DNA from 3 places in the Bacteroides xylanisolvens genome. Region 3 is predicted to be linked to each of the others. Evidence: riboswitches for the same ligand, from Rfam matches in the RefSeq annotation. Region 3 holds a riboswitch; each other region holds the start of a gene.
The links. Region 3 has a riboswitch for cobalamin ahead of INE92_RS13260 (anaerobic ribonucleoside triphosphate reductase). Riboswitches for the same ligand answer to the same signal wherever they lie in the genome.
Positions count from the first base shown of each region.

Region 1: linked by a shared signal. The riboswitch ahead of INE92_RS10445 (TonB-dependent receptor plug domain-containing protein) and the one ahead of INE92_RS13260 (anaerobic ribonucleoside triphosphate reductase) in region 3 are both predicted to bind cobalamin.
Region 2: linked by a shared signal. The riboswitch ahead of INE92_RS14005 (TonB-dependent receptor) and the one ahead of INE92_RS13260 (anaerobic ribonucleoside triphosphate reductase) in region 3 are both predicted to bind cobalamin.

Region 1 covers NZ_CP072216.1:2,424,774-2,431,304, forward strand. The annotation lists gene INE92_RS10435 (tetratricopeptide repeat protein) at 1-88, opposite strand, end outside; gene INE92_RS10440 (DUF5106 domain-containing protein) at 164-1,108, shown strand; cobalamin riboswitch at 1,375-1,575, shown strand; gene INE92_RS10445 (TonB-dependent receptor plug domain-containing protein) at 1,759-3,801, shown strand; gene INE92_RS10450 (YncE family protein) at 3,825-5,801, shown strand; gene INE92_RS10455 (DUF4465 domain-containing protein) at 5,838-6,531, shown strand, end outside.
Region 2 covers NZ_CP072216.1:3,275,417-3,281,947, reverse strand. The annotation lists gene INE92_RS14025 (MFS transporter) at 1-508, shown strand, start outside; gene INE92_RS14020 (ABC transporter ATP-binding protein) at 612-1,367, opposite strand; gene INE92_RS14015 (FecCD family ABC transporter permease) at 1,364-2,380, opposite strand; gene INE92_RS14010 (ABC transporter substrate-binding protein) at 2,377-3,510, opposite strand; cobalamin riboswitch at 3,636-3,846, shown strand; partial or broken gene INE92_RS14005 (TonB-dependent receptor) at 4,058-6,066, shown strand; gene INE92_RS14000 (DUF5074 domain-containing protein) at 6,063-6,531, shown strand, end outside.
Region 3 covers NZ_CP072216.1:3,076,494-3,083,024, forward strand. The annotation lists gene rseP (RIP metalloprotease RseP) at 1-286, shown strand, start outside; gene INE92_RS13245 (hypothetical protein) at 395-565, opposite strand; gene INE92_RS13250 (MFS transporter) at 587-1,990, opposite strand; gene nrdG (anaerobic ribonucleoside-triphosphate reductase activating protein) at 2,226-2,684, opposite strand; gene INE92_RS13260 (anaerobic ribonucleoside triphosphate reductase) at 2,879-5,272, opposite strand; cobalamin riboswitch at 5,305-5,493, opposite strand; gene INE92_RS13265 (Rpn family recombination-promoting nuclease/putative transposase) at 5,802-6,531, opposite strand, start outside.

The sequences.
Region 1 (6,531 bases), 650 kb from region 3:
GCATAAAAAAAACGAAGAATATGTAGGTGGATTTAATCATAGATATGCATTGTATGTTTGTTTGCCGACACAAATATAGCATTTTCATTAAAACAGTGCATTTTCACACATAGTTTTTTTATCTTTGCTCACCAATAGTAAATTGAAAACAATTCAGCAAGTTATGAGAACAAATATAAATCTTATCCCAGTCTTCTGTATTCTACTGCTTTGCGCCTGCAAAAGCGGGAATGCATCCAGCCAAAACTCCAAAGAAGCTCCCAAAGATACCATCACCTCCTTTACGCTACCTACCATCCCGCCAATGCTGACAGCACCCGAGCTACGGGCAGATTTCCTAGTAAAGCACTATTGGGATAACGTAAACTTTGCCGATACCAATTATGTCCATCATCCCGAAGTGACCGAACAAGCTTGGGCAGACTATTGTGATATACTGAACCATGTTCCATTAGAAACTGCACAGCAAGCTATGCAGAAAACAATCGAACGGACAAACGTGGATAAGAAAGTATTCACTTACATCACTGATTTGGCAGACAAATATCTATACGACCCTAACTCCCCGATGCGTAACGAAGAGTTTTATATCCCTGTACTGGATGCCATGTTGGCTTCTCCCGTACTGGAAGAAATAGAAAAGGTACGTCCCAAAGCCCGTCGCGAACTGGCTCAGAAAAACCGTATCGGAACCAAAGCACTGAATTTTAACTATACATTAGCTTCCGGCACACAGGGTTCTCTTTATCAACAAAAATCGGACTATACCTTATTATTTATCAATAACCCGGGATGCCATGCCTGCACGGAGACAATCGAAGCATTAAAAAACGCCCCTATCATCAATCAACTTCTGGAACAAAAGAGACTAACAGTCCTCTCCATTTATCCCGACGAAGAGTTGGACGAATGGCGAAAACACCTAAATGAATTCCCCAAAGAATGGGTTAACGGATATGATAAGACCTTCGCTATCAAGGAACAACAACTGTATGACCTGAAAGCCATCCCTACCCTCTACCTTCTAAACAAGGATAAGACAGTACTTCTGAAAGATGCTCCCGCGCAAACCATCGAAGAATACCTGCTAATGAAAGGCGAACAATAAGCCCCCACGCCGCCCACACACGTGCCCATGCCACACCGCTCACGCCGCATGGTTTCCCGGCCTCGTTTTTTCAGCGTCAAGCGCAGGTGTTTTCTTCGGCGTCAAAAAGGGCAGACTGTTTGAGCGTAGCGAGTTTCTGCCCTTTAGCCGAAGGAAGCACCGGAGTAGCTGAAAAAACGCAGCCTTGATTCTTTCTTTTTGGTTCTTTCTCTTTCGTATCAAGACGAAAGAAAAAGAACATCCCTTTGGAAAAAACAAATAAACTCCCTATCTTTGTCGCGCATTGGTTTGCGACTCCCATGCGGGGGAAGCAATTAAAAGGGAATCAGGTGCAAGTCCTGAACAGTCCCGCTGCTGTAAGTTCCATATAAGTTACAAGCAATTCACTCATTGCCACTGGAGACCAATCCGGGAAGGCGTTTGTAACAGGAATAAGTCAGAAGACCTACCATGCAAATAAGTTTCACTGCTTTCGAGGAAAAAGCGTTGAGTCTAATGAACCGGACAAGTCGTCTATCATTTCATTCATCACTCTGATTCAGAGAAAGTGTGTTAAAACGGATAAACTCTGCCAAGTTTATTTATGCGTGTCCGGTCGAAGGGATTTCGCCCGGACACTTTTAAACAGTAACAGACTGAAAAAGGAATAAATGAAGAAAAGAACATTTAATAAAGTGATCTTTGCAGCATTCAGCTGCCAATTCTTATCCATACCACTTTTTGCACAACAGCAAAAGGTAGATACGACACATACATATTCTATTCCCGAAATAACAGTATCAGATATCTATCAGACCCGCGAAGTACGCTCAACCGCTCCCCTGCAAGTCTTCTCCAAAGACGCCCTGAAAAACCTGCACGCCCTGCAAGTCTCCGACGCGGTGAAACACTTTGCCGGAGTGACCGTAAAAGATTACGGAGGTATCGGCGGACTGAAAACAGTATCCATACGAAGCCTGGGAGCCCAACATACCGCTGTCGGTTATGACGGAATCACCCTGACCGACTGCCAAACCGGACAAATAGATATCGGGCGTTTCTCTCTCGACAACGTAGACCGCCTTTCTCTAAACAACGGACAAAGCGATAACATCTTCCAACCTGCCCGCTTCTTCGCGTCAGCAGGCATATTGAATATACAGACACTCACGCCGCTATTCACCAAAGGCAAAAAGACCAATATAGCTGGAGCTTTCAAAACCGGCTCCTGGGGATTAATCAATCCCTCCCTGCTACTGGAACAACAATTCAATAAGACATGGAGCATGTCAGCCAATGGCGAATGGATGTCCTCCGACGGACATTATCCGTACACACTACATTATGGAAATGCGGCAGAAGACTTGTCCTCACGTGAAAAACGAAAGAATACAGACGTACAGACATTCCGTGCCGAAGCCGGACTTTACGGCAACTTCTCCGATAAAGAACAATGGCGGTTGAAAGCCTACTACTTTCAGTCCTCCCGGGGACTACCCAAAGCTACAACCTTCTATAACGACCATTCCACACAACACTTGTGGGATAAAAACACATTCATCCAAAGTCAATACAAGAAAGAATTCAGCCGGCAATGGGTGTTCCAAACCTCTGCCAAGTGGAATTGGAGCTATCAACGTTATCTGGACCCCGATACCAAGAACTCTTTAAAGAAAACAGAAAACAGCTATTACCAGCAGGAATATTACCTTTCCGCTTCTGTACTATACAGACTGTTGAGCAACCTCTCTTTCTCACTTTCCACAGATGGAAGCATCAACACCATGAACGCCGATCTAGCCAACTTTGTACACCCCACACGTTACTCATGGCTAACAGCATTCGCCGGAAAATACGTAAATGACTGGTTAACAATCTCCGCATCCGCATTGGCAACCGTTATCAATGAAGATGTGAAGAAAGGCGGTAGTGCCGGCAATCACCGTAAGCTAACCCCTTATGTAAGTGCCGCTTTCAAACCTTTCCGGCATGAAGAATTCCGTGTCCGCTTCTTCTATAAAGACATTTTCCGTCTGGCAAGTTTCAACGACTTATATTACGAAGAAGTAGGCAACACCCAACTAAAGCCGGAAAAGGCCAAACAATACAACATCGGACTGACATACAATAAAAATGTATGCCCGTTCCTACCCTATCTGTCAGTAACCGTTGACGCCTATTATAACAAAGTGACAGATAAAATTATCGCCTACCCTACCAAAAACCTTGCCGTATGGAGCATGAAGAATCTGGGTGAAGTTGACATCAAAGGCATTGATGCCACAGGAAGCCTGTCCCTCCAACCTTGGGATAAAATACGCATCAACCTCTCGGGTAACTACACATACCAACGAGCATTAGATGTCACCCCGCCCGATCCGAACACGTATGAATCGACATACAAACATCAAATAGCCTACACTCCCCGCGTCTCCGCTTCGGGACAGGCAGGCGTCGAAACACCGTGGATCAATCTGTCTTATTCATTCCTTTTTTCCGGAAAACGCTATGCATTAGGACAAAACATTGCCGAAAACCGATTGGATAGTTATAGCGACCACAGCATTTCTGCAAACCGTGACTTTCAGATCAGAAAAATCACTACCTCTTTCAGCGTGGAAGTATTGAACCTGATGGATAAGAATTACGAGATTGTGAAATATTTCCCAATGCCCGGACGATCCGTAAGGGCGACAATAAAAATAAGATATTAACTATTATAAAGTAAGATATTGACGTGAAAAGGAAACTAATATATATATTCTCGTGCTGGCTGTCATCCATAATCTTATTCGTAGCATGTGATGATATGGAGGACAAACCCTTCACATCAGGCATTATAGGCGATCCGACAGAAACGGGTACCGCCGAATTATATGTATTATGCGAAGGACTGTTCAATCAGAACAATAGCTCGCTGGCACGTTTTTCTTTCGGCAACCAGCAAATGGTTCGTGACTATTTCAAAGCAGTCAACCGCCGGGGATTAGGAGACACTGCCAATGACATGGCCATCTACGGAAGCAAGATATATGTGATAGTCAATATCTCCAGTACGGTAGAAGTGATAGACTTTCGTACGGGAAGCTCATTGAAACAGATTCAAATGCTGGCAGAAAACGGAAGTTCCCGTCAACCACGCTACATCGCTTTTCACAAAGAAAAGGCATACGTATGTTCATACGATGGAACCGTTGCACGTATAGACACAACCTCCCTATCCATAGAAGCTATCACATCAGTGGGACGCAATCCCGACGGTATTTGTGTACAAAACGAAAAGTTATATATTTCCAATTCCGGCGGGTTGGACTATTCATCAGGACTGGTGGGGGTAGACAACACGGTATCTGTTGTCGATATTGCCACATTTAAAGAAAGTAGCAAACTAACAGTAGGCCCGAATCCCGGTAAAATAGTAGCAGGGCCGGACGAAACCGTTTATGTAGCCACCCGTGGCGAAGATGTAGAAGCCGGCGATTATAACTTCGTCAAGATAGACTGCCGGACAAACAAAGTCACTCAATCTAACGAGAAAGTACAAAACTTTGCCATCGATGGAGAGATTGCCTATCTATACAATTACAATTATAACACGCAGACCTCTTCTATCAAGATGTTCAATCTGAAAACAGAAGAGACAATCCGTGAGAATTTCATAACTGACGGAACAGTGATAAAAACGCCATACGGCATCAACATCAATCCTTACAGCAACAATGTATATATCACCGAAGCCCGTGATTACACCACCTATGGAGACTTACTTTGTTTCAACCAACAAGGACAACTCATGTTCCGTCTGAACAACATCGGACTTAACCCGAATACAATTGCATTCAGTGACAAAGCCTCACAAAGCGATATTGATGACAACGATGATGATAAGGAAAATCCTCTGGCCTTCGCCAATAAAGTATGGGAATATCGCCCTGCTCCCGGACAGTTTATCAACACTACCACTTCAGCATATAAGAAAGGCTTTACTTATGATGATATACTAGAAGAAGCAACCCGCAGAATCCAGCAGAAATCACTCCTTACATTGGGAGGATTCGGCGGTTACATTGTTTTAGGATTCCCACAATCCATTCCGAATGTAACAGGAGAATATGACTTCAAGATAAAAGGCAATGCTTACTATAACTCCAAAACCGGAACAGGAGCATTGGGCGGAAGTGCAGAACCGGGAATCGTATTTGTATCTAAAGATGTAAATGGCAATGGAAAGCCTGACGACGAGTGGTATGAATTGAAAGGAAGCGAATACGGGAAAGACACTGAAACACGCGGATACGAGATAACCTATCACCGTCCGAATCCAGCCAACCTAAAAGTTTTTTGGAAAGACAATCAAGGCAACGAAGGATATATCTTCCGCAACAGCTTCCATAACCAGGAATCATATTATCCACTTTGGATAGAAAGTGATGAAATCACATTCCAGGGAACACGTCTAAAAGATAATGCCGTTTTAGAGAACGGATTATGGGTAGGATATTGCTATCCGTGGGGATATGCAGACAACCATCCTAACAGCAAGGAAGGAAGTAATTTCAAGATAGATTGGGCTGTGGATAGTAATGGCAGTCCGGTAGACTTGGATCAAATCGACTTCGTGAAGATTATGACCGCAGTCAATCAGGATGCAGGACAAATGGGTGAAATATCAACCGAAGTTACCACCATTGAGAACTTACATTTCAAGAAATAATCAATAATTAATTAATAACTAAAATCAGAAAAGAACATGAAGAAATTATCTTTATTATTACTGTTATCAGTATTTGTATTTTGTGGCTGTAGCGATGATGACGATACAAAAACATACGTGCTTAGCCTGCCCAATTACGAAACTCATACACTTGATATGGGCGATCAAGAAAATCCGGATGATTCATGGTCTGTTAGTAGCGACTGGGGGACAACTAACTACAAATATAATCTATTAACTGACGCTAGTGGTATCTTTGAATTTGACTGTGTATCTTCAACATACGGTTTCTATTCAGATAGTTTTGCATTTACAAATTGTACAGAAAAAGATTGCCCAGACTTCGCAACTTATGATTATCGCGCTATCACTAAAAAAGGAGTAATCAATAATACATACGTTATCGTGGGAGCTGCCGGATATAAAATTGGAAAGAATTCTGATAAAGAAGCTGCAATCCGTTTCAGAGACCACGACAATTCAAACAAATTGGAATCCTATAGAGTAAAAGGACTATATTTAACAAACTGTGTCTATGCTTACAATAGTATGAAGGAAGGTAGTTCTATATTCGAAGGAAAAGATAAATTTGGAAATACAGATTCTTTCAAAATCATCATCTATAATATGGATAAAACTCAAAGTGTAGAGTGCACTTTAGGTGAAGGAACCCAATTTGTAACTACATGGAAATGGGTAGACCTAACTTCATTAGGCGAAACAGAGGGAT
Region 2 (6,531 bases), 200 kb from region 3:
CTTTATTGTGGGGGTAGATGTTGCCACCAACTTTATCAGTTCTAAACTGATGGCAGAACGTTTTGACTGGACGACAGAACAAGTGAAGTTTGCTCCACAAGTTTATTTTTTAAGTCGTACGGTAGGTGCTTTATTGGGTGCTTTCTTGTTGGCCCGTATCGCTGAAATAAAATATTTCCGTGTGAATATTGTTGCCTGTATTTTCTCTTTGCTTATTCTGGCCTTTGTGAAAAACGATATGGTAAATCTGATTTGTATCGGTGCTGTCGGTTTCTTTGCGTCATCCGTATTTTCTATCATTTATTCGATGGCTTTGCAGGCAAGACCGGAAAAAGCAAACCAAATTTCAGGGTTGATGATTACTGCTGTTGCCGGTGGCGGAGTAGTTACTCCAGTTATTGGGTTTGCGATTGGAACAGTAGGTGTTATCGGAGGCGTTTTTGTCACTTTAGCTTGTGTGTTTTATTTGACTTATTGTGCTTTTGGAGTGAAAACAGCCAAAGCATAGTTTTATTGAGAGGAGGAAGCTATCTTTGCCCGAATCCTGCTCAATGACATGGAGGTTCTTAGACGGAGAAGTTGCTTTCTCCGTCTGAAGTAAACTTTTGTTTTTATTTGATGATTATCTTCATAGCTTGTGCATCAAATGTCACAGACTCGTTCCGGAATAGTCTTTCTATATGTCCGCTCGTTATCATCTCATTTGTGGGGAGACTATACAATTGTGGGTTGTCAATCAGCATGATCGTGTCGCAGAGAGACAGGGCAATGTCCAGGTCGTGTGTGGAAAACAGGATACATTTTCCTTCCGTTTGTGCGAGTTTTTTCAGTAGCAGACAGAGTTCGTAGCGATTAGGCAAATCCAGAAAAGCAGTAGGTTCATCAAGAAGAATGATAGGTGTGTCTTGTGCAAGTGCGCGTGCTATCATGATTCGTTGGCACTCTCCGTCGGACATCTTATCCATTGTCTTTTCTGCATAATCGGACATTCCTACCAGATGCATGGCAGTAACCACTCTTTTCTCATCTTCTGCCTGTAACTGTCCGATCCAGTTGGTATAAGGAGCGCGTCCCAATGCGACTACATCTTTACAACGCAGGTTGGAAATGCGTACTTTGTCGGTGGTTACAAAACTAATCTTCCGGGCTAATTTCTCCGGTTTCAGTGAAGCGATGTTTTTCCCATGCAGGATAATTTCTCCGTTTTTAGGTGTTTCCAACCCCATGATGGCGCGGAGAAGCGTGCTTTTTCCTGTACCATTCCGTCCGAGCAGTGCGACAAGCTGCCCGCCCGTGATATGGGTGGAAACTTTCTCCAGCAATATACGTTGTTCGTATCCTAATGTCAGATCTTTTAGTTGAATCATTTGAATATACGCAAGTTTTTACCTATTACCCATAAAATAACCGGAACACCCAATAGCGCAGTGATGCAATTCACCGGTAATAGAAACTTCTTGGCTATGATGTCACAAATCAACATCCCGATCAACCCTGTCAGCATCGTACCCGGCATCAATATCCGGTGATCGGCGTTGTCAAACAGGATCCGTGTGATATGTGGGATAGCCAGCCCGATGAATCCTACCGGACCGCAAAAGGCTGTGACCGTTCCTGTCAGTAACGCTGTAGATATAAAAATAAGCGTTCTTGAGCGCTTGATATTCATTCCCATGGTGCGTGCATAATTTTCACCAAGCAACAACAGATTCAGTGATTTGATGCAGGCGATGGATAGTAGTAATCCTATGCATATTACTGGTATCATAATCGTTAATTGCCCTGTCGTGATGTGGCTAAGTGAGCCCAAAGACCAGAGTGTGAACATTTTCAGTTGTTCTGCAGAACTTAGGTATTGTAATATCTGGATGATAGCTCCCGCCACGTAACCTATCATGACTCCCATAATCAGTACACCTAATATATTTTTTACTTTTCGACTAATGATGGCTACTCCCAGCAGTATGGCGGAAGTCCCTATCCACCCCGAACCTACAATACCGACTGATTGCAGAAAGGGAAAATCTGTCCAACCGAGAAGCGGGGCGCCTAGTATAAACAATGCCACTCCAAGACCCGCCCCGGAGCTCACTCCCAACAGGTAAGGATCTGCCAGAGGATTCTGGAAGACTGTCTGCATTTGCAGACCGCTAACCGAAAGCGCTATACCTATCAATGCAGCCACTATGACGCGGATAAAGCGGATGGAGAGAATTATATTGCGGGTGGTTTCGTCACATTCCCCCCCGGTGAGTACTGTCCATATCTTTGATATAGGGATGAAAGTATCTCCCGTTGCCATATCTATTAATAGTAATAAAATGGCAACTATTCCTAATGCGATGAATAATAGAGCGGTACGTCTGCGGGATTGTTTCATTCCAGGTGTCTGTAATAATAAGGTGAATCGGAAACGAGTTCCGGATGGAAAATATGAATCAGATCACGCAACACCACGTCAGGACGAACAACTGCCGATTCCCAATAATCATTGCCTCCTGTCGATGTCAGTCGCAGGTTATTGTTGTAGACTGTCTTTTCCCGGACGGCTTTAGCATCTGCAAATTTAGGATTGACAGCTTTTAATTCATCTAATGTGGTGACCGAACCTACATTGATCCAATAATCTGCCTTTTGTATCAGTCCGTAGGCTGTTTCCAAGCCGATAGGAGTTGAACTGTTGGAATTGTTCTCTTTGTAAATGTAGTCTGCTCCAGCGTCTGCGATTAATTGTGCCATGTAACTTTGGGTGGAAGGCATTACCCAACTGTCGTTCCACGGAGTGTTGAACATAACGGTAGGGTGTTGGCTGATGGAGTCGGTGAGAGCTTTTAAGGCATGGTAGCGTTTCGGGATTTCCCGGAACACCTCAATCCCTTTCTTCCGGTTGTCAATCAATTCGGAAAGAACAACCATCCACTCGGCTTTTCCTAGTGGAGATTCTTCCAGATATTCTCCCATATATATATAAGGTATAGCTAATTCTTTCAATTTATCTGTAACAGCTGTTTGAGCATCACCAATGCCATATAATAGTACGACGTCCGGCTTTAATCCCAGCAACAACTCATAATTCATTTCCGCTCCCATATCTTTGATTGAATCTTTGTGAGCTAGAATGTAAGGATTAGACACGTAATTGATGCCGGATACTCCGACAATACGTTTGAGTTCTCCCAATGCATCGAGCATGGCGATGTAGGAAGAAGACATACATACGATATTTCTAGCTCCGGCAGGAATGACAGGACCATTAAAACCTGCAGGAGCTTGCTCTCCGTTGCGCGAAATGAAATAGGACATTTTTACGTCCTGTGCTCCTTGCCATGGATTGGAAACTTGAATGAGGGTACTGGCCGCATTGTCTGCCCCCAGGATTTTAAATCCGGAAGCGTATTCGGGAGTATATATATCCTGATTGAATCTCTCCAGAGATGTTTTATTACGTGATATACAGCTTGCCAAAAAGAAGAGGCATAGTAACGCGATAGTTGAGATTGGAGATTTCACTTTTATACAGATTTTAATTAGAAAAAAGATTAGTGGATGCTCTCGAGTGGCAAAGATAGGACTAATTATTAGTTTGTTTTTATTTTCATTAGAATTTTCTTCTGATTTGTTTCTATTTGATGTATCTTTGCCGCAGAAATTTTGGTGTCATTCGTCCGATGCTACGGAAGAATGGTGAAAAGGGAATCAGGTGTAAATCCTGAACAGACCCGCTGCTGTAAGCTCCGCCAGAAGTTTTCCTACAATACTCAAATCCACTGTCTCGCTTTGGAGAGATGGGAAGGGCGTTAGGAAAATGGAGTAAGTCAGAAGACCTGCCAAAATTGAATTCTTGAAACTTTCCGGGATTAGAGTTTGAAGAGTGCAGTTTTTAATTCAAAATACATCTTTAATTGCTGATGTGAAGTTTCAGAAAGGAGAAATATGCCTTTTTGAATGTTCCATTATACGGGGGAGAAGTACGTATATTGGTTTGAGTATGTAGAAAATTGCATCCTTGCTGTAACCCTATGAAAGTTTATTATTTAAATTAATAAACAGGAGGATTATGTTCAGGCAGATTCATTTTAGAGTATTTTGGATAGGATGCTTTTTGAGCATGTTTTTATTACTATCAGCACAAAGTAAACTGGATAGCTTACACCATCTTCATGAAGTAGTAATTACTGCTAAAATTAATAAGGAAGTGATTCCGGTGCAGTCTTTATCTGGTGATAAGTTAGAAAAATTAGCCGTACATTCGGTTGCAGATGCCATACGCTATTTTTCGGGAGTACAAATAAAGGATTACGGTGGAATAGGAGGATTGAAGACCGTAAATATCCGAAGTATGGGGACGAATCATGTCGGAGTGTTCTATGATGGCATTGAATTGGGGAATGCACAGAATGGAGTGATTGATTTGGGACGCTTTTCTTTGGATAATATGGAGGCCGTTACTTTATATAATGGGCAGAAAAGTGCTATTTTCCAGCCGGCGAAAGATTTCGGTTCTGCCGGTTCTATTTATCTTCAGTCGAGAACGCCTGTTTTTCAGGCGAATAAGGCTTATCATGTAAAAGCTGCTTTTAAAACAGGTTCCTTTGGCGTTGTCAATCCATCTCTACTTTGGGAACAGAAACTAAGTGAGAATGTAAGTGCGTCACTTAGTACTGAATATATGTATACCACCGGAAAGTATAAATTTACTTATGCAGTAGCTGGGGGATACGATACTACGGGGCAGTCCGCCGTAATGGCGATGTGAATGCTTTACGCACGGAAGGTGGTTTATATGGTAAAATAAAAGGCGGTTACTGGCGCACAAAAGCTTATTTTTATAATTCAGAACGTGGGTATCCCGGTGCTGTTGTGCGGAATCGTTTTTCACATGAAGATCGCCAATGGGATACCAATTTCTTTCTTCAGTCTTCTTTCAAGAAAGATTTTGGTGAAGCATATAGTCTGTTGTTGAATACCAAATATGCATATGATTATTTACACTATTTGGCAGATCCCAGAAAAGAGGAGGCTACTATGTATGTAAATAATACATATCGTCAACAGGAGGTTTACTTGTCAATGGCTAATAGAGTCACTGTTCTTCCTTTTTGGGATATAAATCTTTCAGTGGACTACCAGTGGAATAAGTTGAATGCCAATCTGACTGATTTCCCTTATCCACGGCGAAATACGACGTTGGTGGCAGCGGCTACCTCTTTGCATTTTGATCGTTTTAAGTTTCAGGCTAGTGTCTTGGGAACTTTCGTGCATGAGAACGTTGCTTCGGATACTACTTCAGCTGGGAATAAAATGGAATTTACTCCTACTGCCATCGCTTCCTATAAACCTTTCAAGAATATTGATTTTAATTTGCGTGCCTTTTATAAGCGGATATTTCGTATGCCGACTTTAAATGATTTGTATTATACATTCATAGGAAATATCAAATTAAAACCAGAATATACAAATCAGTATAATATTGGATTCACTTATCAGAAGTTATTTACCGGAACATGGTTGCAAGCCTTGAATGTTCAGTTGGATGCATATTATAATGAAGTGGAAAATAAAATAATAGCTACTCCTACCAATAATTTCTTTCGTTGGACAATGATTAATTTGGGGCTTGTTGAAATAAAAGGAGTGGATGTTGTTTTACAAGGAGGCTGGAAATTAGGTGATAATTGGACCTTTGACAGCCGCTTATCATATACTTATCAGAAAGCACAGGATTTTACTGATAAGTTGGATGAGGATACATATGGAGGACAAATATCGTATATACCTTGGCATAGTGGCTCGGCTATACTAAATGCTGAATATAAATCATGGGAACTAAACTATAGTTTTATATATATAGGTGAGCGCTATGGTATTTCGGCCAATACTCCGCATAATTATTATCTTCCCTGGTATACAAGTGACGTGTCTCTGGCAAAGAAATTCAATTGGAAAAAGAAGGATTTCAAGTTGGCTTTGGAAGTCAATAATATTTTAAATCAACAATATGAAGTGGTGAGGGCTTATCCGATGCCAGGAACTAACTTTAAATTCATTTTAAACTTAACTATATGATTGTGAATAATATTTTTTCACGCATCTTGTTTGGAATATTAGCAAGTTGCTGTTTGCTGGCTTGTCGGGGGGAGCTTCCGGTTTTACCGTCTGATGAGATAGAAGTCGGTAAGGATCCTTTAGGGGGTGTTCATATTAAAGGAATGTATCTTCTCAATGAAGGAAATATGGGTAGTAATAAGTGTACACTTGATTTTTATGACAGTACTACCGGTAAGTATCATCGTAATATTTATGCTGAACGGAATCCATCTGTAGTGAAGGAGCTGGGAGATGTTGGAAATGATTTGCAGATTTATGGAGACAAGTTGTATGCTGTAATCAATTGTTCCAATTTTATAGAGGTGATGGATGTGGAAACTGCACAACATTTGGGGCAAATAGATGTGGTTAATTGCCGTTATATCACTTTTAGTAATGGAAAGGCGTATGTCAGTTCGTACGCGGGGCCTGTTGGGATAGATC
Region 3 (6,531 bases):
ACAGCTAGGTGGCTTCGGAACGATCGGCAGCATCTTCCCTGCTACATGGGATTGGCACCAGTTCTGGTATATGACAGCCTTCCTTTCCATCATTCTAGCTTTCATGAATATCCTCCCTATCCCCGCATTGGACGGCGGCCACGTGCTCTTCCTCTTCTACGAGATGATAGCTCGCCGCAAACCGAGCGACAAATTTATGGAATACGCTCAAATGACCGGTATGATTCTACTCTTCGGTCTGTTGATATGGGCTAACTTCAACGATATTCTAAGGTTTTTCTTCTAACAGACCAAACGACAGAAGAAAGACATAAAAAACAATCCCGGATGAGAACAGGTATTCACTCCTCTCTCATCCGGGATTGTTTTTTATAGTTGCTTGCCTTTAAATCTTCTAAATCTTCAACATCTTTTTTTCTCTTTCCAAATCCGTTTCATCCAACTTGGGTGAAGGCACTGTGCACGTTTTGATATAATCGCCCTCCTGACAGGTATAATTGTAGTACACCTCCAGTTCCGGAGTGAGCTCCGCTTTCGGCACCAACCTCAGTTTATTTATTTTCAATTAGCCTGACTTTATCAGTTCTTATTTTCTTTTCAGAGTGGAAGGCTGCGATAGTCTCAAGCTGCTGACGATAGCCGCCACAACAGCAAATCCACTTCCTACCATAAGGCAGACAGCTGTACTCCGGTCATGAGCGACAAAGCTGAAAAGCAATGCGACCAATGTTGTCCCGGTGGTCTGTCCCAACAGGCGGGCCATTCCCAACATACCACTGGCTCCGCCCGAACGTTGCGTAGGAGCGGAAGAGATAATCGTACTGTTGTTCGGTGTCTGGAACAATCCGAATCCTGCCCCACACAGCATCAAACGCAGAATGATACTAATATCGGACGACTCCGCAGTCAGACTGGAAAGCGAGAAAAGTCCGACGGCAAACAGAGCCATCCCGACACTTCCCAAGATACCGGGGTGGATGCGCTCGACAAGATATCCTGCCAACGGAGCCGTGACAAGCGTAGCCAACGGCCACGGTGTGAGTAGAAGTCCGGTCATGACTTCGCTGTGTCCCAAAGTGTTCTGGAGGAAAAAAGGCAAAGAAACCATCGCTGTCATTTGTGCTATGAAAGAACAGATGGAAGTCAGGATGGACAGCCGGAAAATCGGAATCCGCAGCAGATCAAGAGGGAGCAGCGGAGTGGTCTGCGTCAGTTGCCGGCGCACATAGTAGGTACCGACCACTGCCAACACAATCAGTTGAATGAAAAGGAAGTCCATTTTCTCATGGTGGGCAAATCCGTCCAGCGTGTAAATGAGCAGACCGAAAGTGACCGCATTCGCGATGGCACTGATATAATCGAATTTACGTTTCGTACGCTCCTCCTGTCGTGGCAGGTGTTTGATGCCGAGAAGCAATGCAGTGAGTCCCAACGGCACATTGATGGCAAACAACCAGTGCCAACTGGCAATGGAAAGAATACCACTCGCCACAGATGGTCCGGCGGCAGCCGATATGGCAACTACCATTGCATTGATCCCCATCCCCCGCCCGATCTGGCTCTTCGGATAGATGTAACGCAGCTGTGCCGTATTCACACTAGTGATGGCGGAAGCGCTGAACCCTTGAAAGATACGGGCAACCGTCAAAGTCCAAAACGAATCGGACAAGGCACAGATCAATGAAGTGATGCAAAACAGTCCGATGCCCGAAAGAAAGACTTTCCGGTAACCGATGATTTCACCCAAAGCGGAAAAAGACAGTAGCGATATAACGATGGCCAGCTGATAGCCGTTGATAATCCAGGTGGTTACAGCGGGAGAAGTCCCAAAATCATGTGAAAGTGTAGGTAGTACGATATTGACGATGTTAATATCCAGTACTGACATACAAAGAGCAAAGCCGACAGACACCACCGCCCAAATACGTTTAGGCATTGGCAAGCCATCGGTCTCATCGTTTTTTTGAGTTGGATTTATTGATTGTACCATAAAAACTTATTCTTGTAAGTAGTCGTTTATTTCTTCACCATCAAGCAGACACAAACACAGACGCAAGCCCCACCGGCTACAAAAAAGCGCCGCGTTACTCTGTGATGAAAAATGATTCACTTGGTTTCGTAAAGGTAAACAAAACAACGGTACAGGTGTTTTTGTTTCCTTTGAAAAATAAGTTTTTTTAGTGCTCAACTACTGGATTCAACTTACTCCAAATGTCGAATTACATTTACTTCAGCTTCAAAATCCGCTGATTACTGCTTCCCCTGAACTCCAGATATGGAGAGAAAAGAGCCTGTTCGAAGCGTCCGTCCACCAATACATCAATATAATCAAGAGCGGCACTCAAACGAGACTGCGCCTTAATTTCTTCGTATGTGTATCCGGTGTAGCACCACACGTTCATCCCTGTTTCCTCTTTCACCCGTTTCAGCAAAAGCAGGAACGCTTCCGGATGAAAAAACGGATCACCGCCGGAAAAAGTAACGCCGTCCAACAAAGGATTCGCTTTGATTTCACGGATGATGGACTGTATTTTCTCCTCCGTCAGTTCTTCTCCTGCTCCCGGATTCCAACTCTCCGGGTTGTGGCAACCGGGACAATGATGGGAGCAGCCGGCAAGATAAATAGAAAACCTGATACCTTCACCGTCAACGATCGTTTCAGAATAAGTTCCTAGTAAATTCACTTCTTTAATAGCTAATGAAAAATGAAGATTTGAGAATGGATGATAACCATATAAATGTGGAATAAATACTCGTTACAGAACAGTACAAGATGAGAGTAACGTGCTGCAAGCAATAACCGAATAATGGATAATGAACCGTAACGCTTTCATCAAGCACCGTTCATTATCCATTCATCAATTATCAAACATTTATTCTACAAATGTTTTACACGGTCCTTCTCTTCTGCCCGCTTGGCAGAGTTCCAAGAGCTTAAATCGCCCGTCAGATAACCGGTGATACGGCGCATACGGAGAATACTTTCACTCTGGCATACAGGGCATTTATCGAAGATAACTCCCTTGTAACCACAGTTATGGCAAGTGTCTACCGGGTGATTGATAGAGCCGTATCCAATTCCTTCGTCGTGCATCACTTTCACAATCTTGGCGATGGCACGCACATTCTTCTGCGCTTCACCGTCCAGCTCCACATACGTGATGTGTCCGCCGCGCGTAATAGCGTGGAACGGAGCTTCACGCTTGATTTTCTCAACGATGCTGATCGGTTCTTTCACGTCTACGTGGAAAGAGTTGACATAATAGTCGCGATCTGTCACTCCGGGGATTTTTCCATATTTCCGGCGGTCCATTTTCGTGAAACGTCCCGAAAGTCCTTCGGCAGGAGTAGCCAGAACGGAGTAGTTCAGGTTATATTTCTCTTTATATTCGTCTACCACTTTATTCATTTCCATCACCGCTTCATACAGCGTGTCCCATGCTTTCTGGCTGTGTCCGTGACCTTGTCCGTAGAGAGCCACCATCGCGTTATGCCCGCCGATAAATCCGATCCCCAGTGTACCGCTGCGCAAGGCGTCTCCTACCTGTTCATTCGGATTCAGTTCGCCACCGCCTTTCCACACATTATTTCCCATCATGAACGGGAACTGGCGTGCCAGGGCCGTACGCTGATACTGATAACGTTCGTAAAGCTGGTCGGCCACGAGCGCAGACATTTGGTGTACAGATTCGATGAAAATTTCTTTTGCTTTTTGTTCGATGGCGTCCTTGTTGCGTTCATCTTCTACCAGATTTTCCGCTTTGATACGGGCTTCGATAGCCAGTCTTGGCATATTCAGTGTGGTGAACGAAAGATTGCCACGTCCTAAAGAAGATTTTTCTCCGGCCACATTTTCAAAAACACGGGTACGGCAGCCCATCGTTGCCAGTTCGTAAATGTAACGCTGCGGATCGTCGGCTTTCCATTTCTCGTTCTTGTTGAAAGGTGTGTCGAGGAACATGAAGTTCGGGAACAACGCTTTCGCAGTAGTCTGGCAAGCCTTTAATAACAAGTCGAAGTTGGGAGCCTCGTAACTGTCGGTCATTGCCTCTTCGATGTTCTCCGCTTTCATTGCTTTCTCAAAGTCTTTCTCCGAGTAAGAAACGCCGTCTTTCACCTTGAATATCTGGATGGGGAATACGGGCACTTCTCCTCTGGTGCCGAGGCCTTCAATGGTAGCTTTCAGCAGTTCTTCGATCACCATGCGGCCTTCGGCAGAAGTGTCCGTTCCGTAGTTGATGGAACTGAATACCACTTGGTTACCGCCACGAGAATGCATCGTATTCAGGTTGTGGATGAATCCTTCCATTGCCTGATGTGTATCTTTACGGGTCTGCTGGTAGGCTTTTTCGACGATGCGGGCAAGGTGTTCCTTATCTATAATGATCTGTAAAGCGACCAGAGCGATGCGCAATGTTTCGCGTTCGGCCTCGGTGGACTTGATAGACGGAAGGTATTCTTTAATCAACGTGCGGATGGATTTCTCATCGGCCTGATTTCCGTTTTCCATAGCCACATAGAAGTTAATGAACGATGCCAGATGCTTGCGGAAAGATTTGGCCACTCCTTTTGCCATGAAGAAATCGAAAGCCGGAATCGCCTGTCCGCCATGCTGCTCATTTTGGTTGGTCTGAAAGATGATGGTAGCCAGCGTAGCATAGCTTTGGATGCTTTGCGGGGTGCGGATACTACCGTTCTTTGTGCGGAAACCGCGTTCAAAGAGGTCATCCATATCATATTGGATGCAGGTTGTCGTCTTTGTCGGATAATAATCCAGGTCGTGGATGTGAATGTCTCCCAACTGGTGCGCTTCGGCAAAACGTTTCGGCAACAAGTATTTATAGGTATAATCTTTAGTTACTTCGGAAGCGAACGTCATCATCTGCCCGGCAGGCGTGTGACTGCTCATGTTGGCGTTGCTCAAATTGACATCGTTCTTGTCGATAGCCACAATGCCGTCCATCACCTGTTTCATCTGGGTTTTCTTATCACGCTCCGTATTCCGCCATTCGCGATAGATGATGTATTTCTTCGCTACTTCCGGCCGCACTTTCATCAACGACTTTTCTACCAAGTCCTGAATCTCTTCTACGGTGATCGTGGGGGTAGCAAACTGACTGATAACATTCATGGTGATGTCAGCAACCAACTGCTGCTCATCCTGAATTCCACTTGCACTGAATGCTTTACTGATTGCATTCTTAATCTTACTGATAGAGAAATCTTCTCTTTTACCATCACGTTTGATGATACAAATTTCCGCGTAGTTCATAACTTTAACTCCCGAAAGCATTAATAAATTAAAAATAGAAAATCTCTTCGGCAGGTCTTCTGACTTATCCCTCCCCCGCAACACCTTCCCACACCGGCATCGATGCAGTGGCCTATTGTGCGGATTCTTAGAGAATTACAGCAGCGGGTACTGTCGCCGATTTGCACAGCGTTCCCTCATTGACTAAACCTCTTTTTAGTTCCGAAACCGGATACAAAGATAGGAGATTATATCATAGCTTGGTTAGCTTTTAACATTAAATTTCGGGAAACTATTCTTTCTCGCTGATACAGAAAGTTTTCCAAAACGGAAAACTTTTTTCTGATTTTAACGTGGATAATATTCCAAATTCGTTTATTTCACCCCAAAGACATATATAGTTTTTAGATACTTTACCCTTAGCGAAAAAAGGATATGTTAAGCGAAAAAAGGATGTGTTAAAAGTCTCCACAACTATCGTTTGCTTCATAAGTTATAGACTATTTTTTCACTTTCGACAAAACCTTTCTTTCCAATAGAATGAAAGAAATTATAATTTTTCTATTTCTTCTTTCGAAAGCCCGGTAGATTTCATAATAATATCGTCAGCCACACCTAATTCTTTCAAATTACGAGCTGTTTCTTCTTTACCTTTTTGCAAGCCTTTCTGTAATCCTTTTTGTAAGCCTTTCTGTAAGCCTTTCTGTTCAGCAAAGTCCAACGTATTAAAATAATCGTTATAAACTTTCCATTCTTCTTCATACTGGGCTCTTTCCTCCTGGGTCATATTTGCTTTGGAAGCCAACTTTTCAAGTCGCTCGAAGACGGCCTTGCGAGCCTTGAAAGGCATCCGGTCAAGTGTATCCATATGCTTTAGTATATAAATCCAGCGTTCAAAATCATTTTCACATTCATCCTCTTCTTTGTTGAAGTTCGGCAGTTCGATAAAAATCTGCCGGAACTTGTTGTTGAAGAGCTTCCCCGTATCCCTGTCAGAAAGAACGATGTCCGTTCTGATTTTAGAGGGCATATCCTTATCCATCACGAAATTCATGAAGAACACTCCGTACACGGCATCCAACTGGAAGTTCCAAACTCCCCTTTTCGCTTGCTGCGTAATGGCCCTAGAAAGATAGAAGAGGGCACGATCTTTAAAATAAGGCTGTTCCCGGTTCTGCATTTCTACGATAATACGTTCACCGGTATCGGTTACGCAATAGATGTCGTAGATAAGACCTCGTTCTGTTTTTACTTCCGGCGGCTGTTCGTTGTTAAGGAAC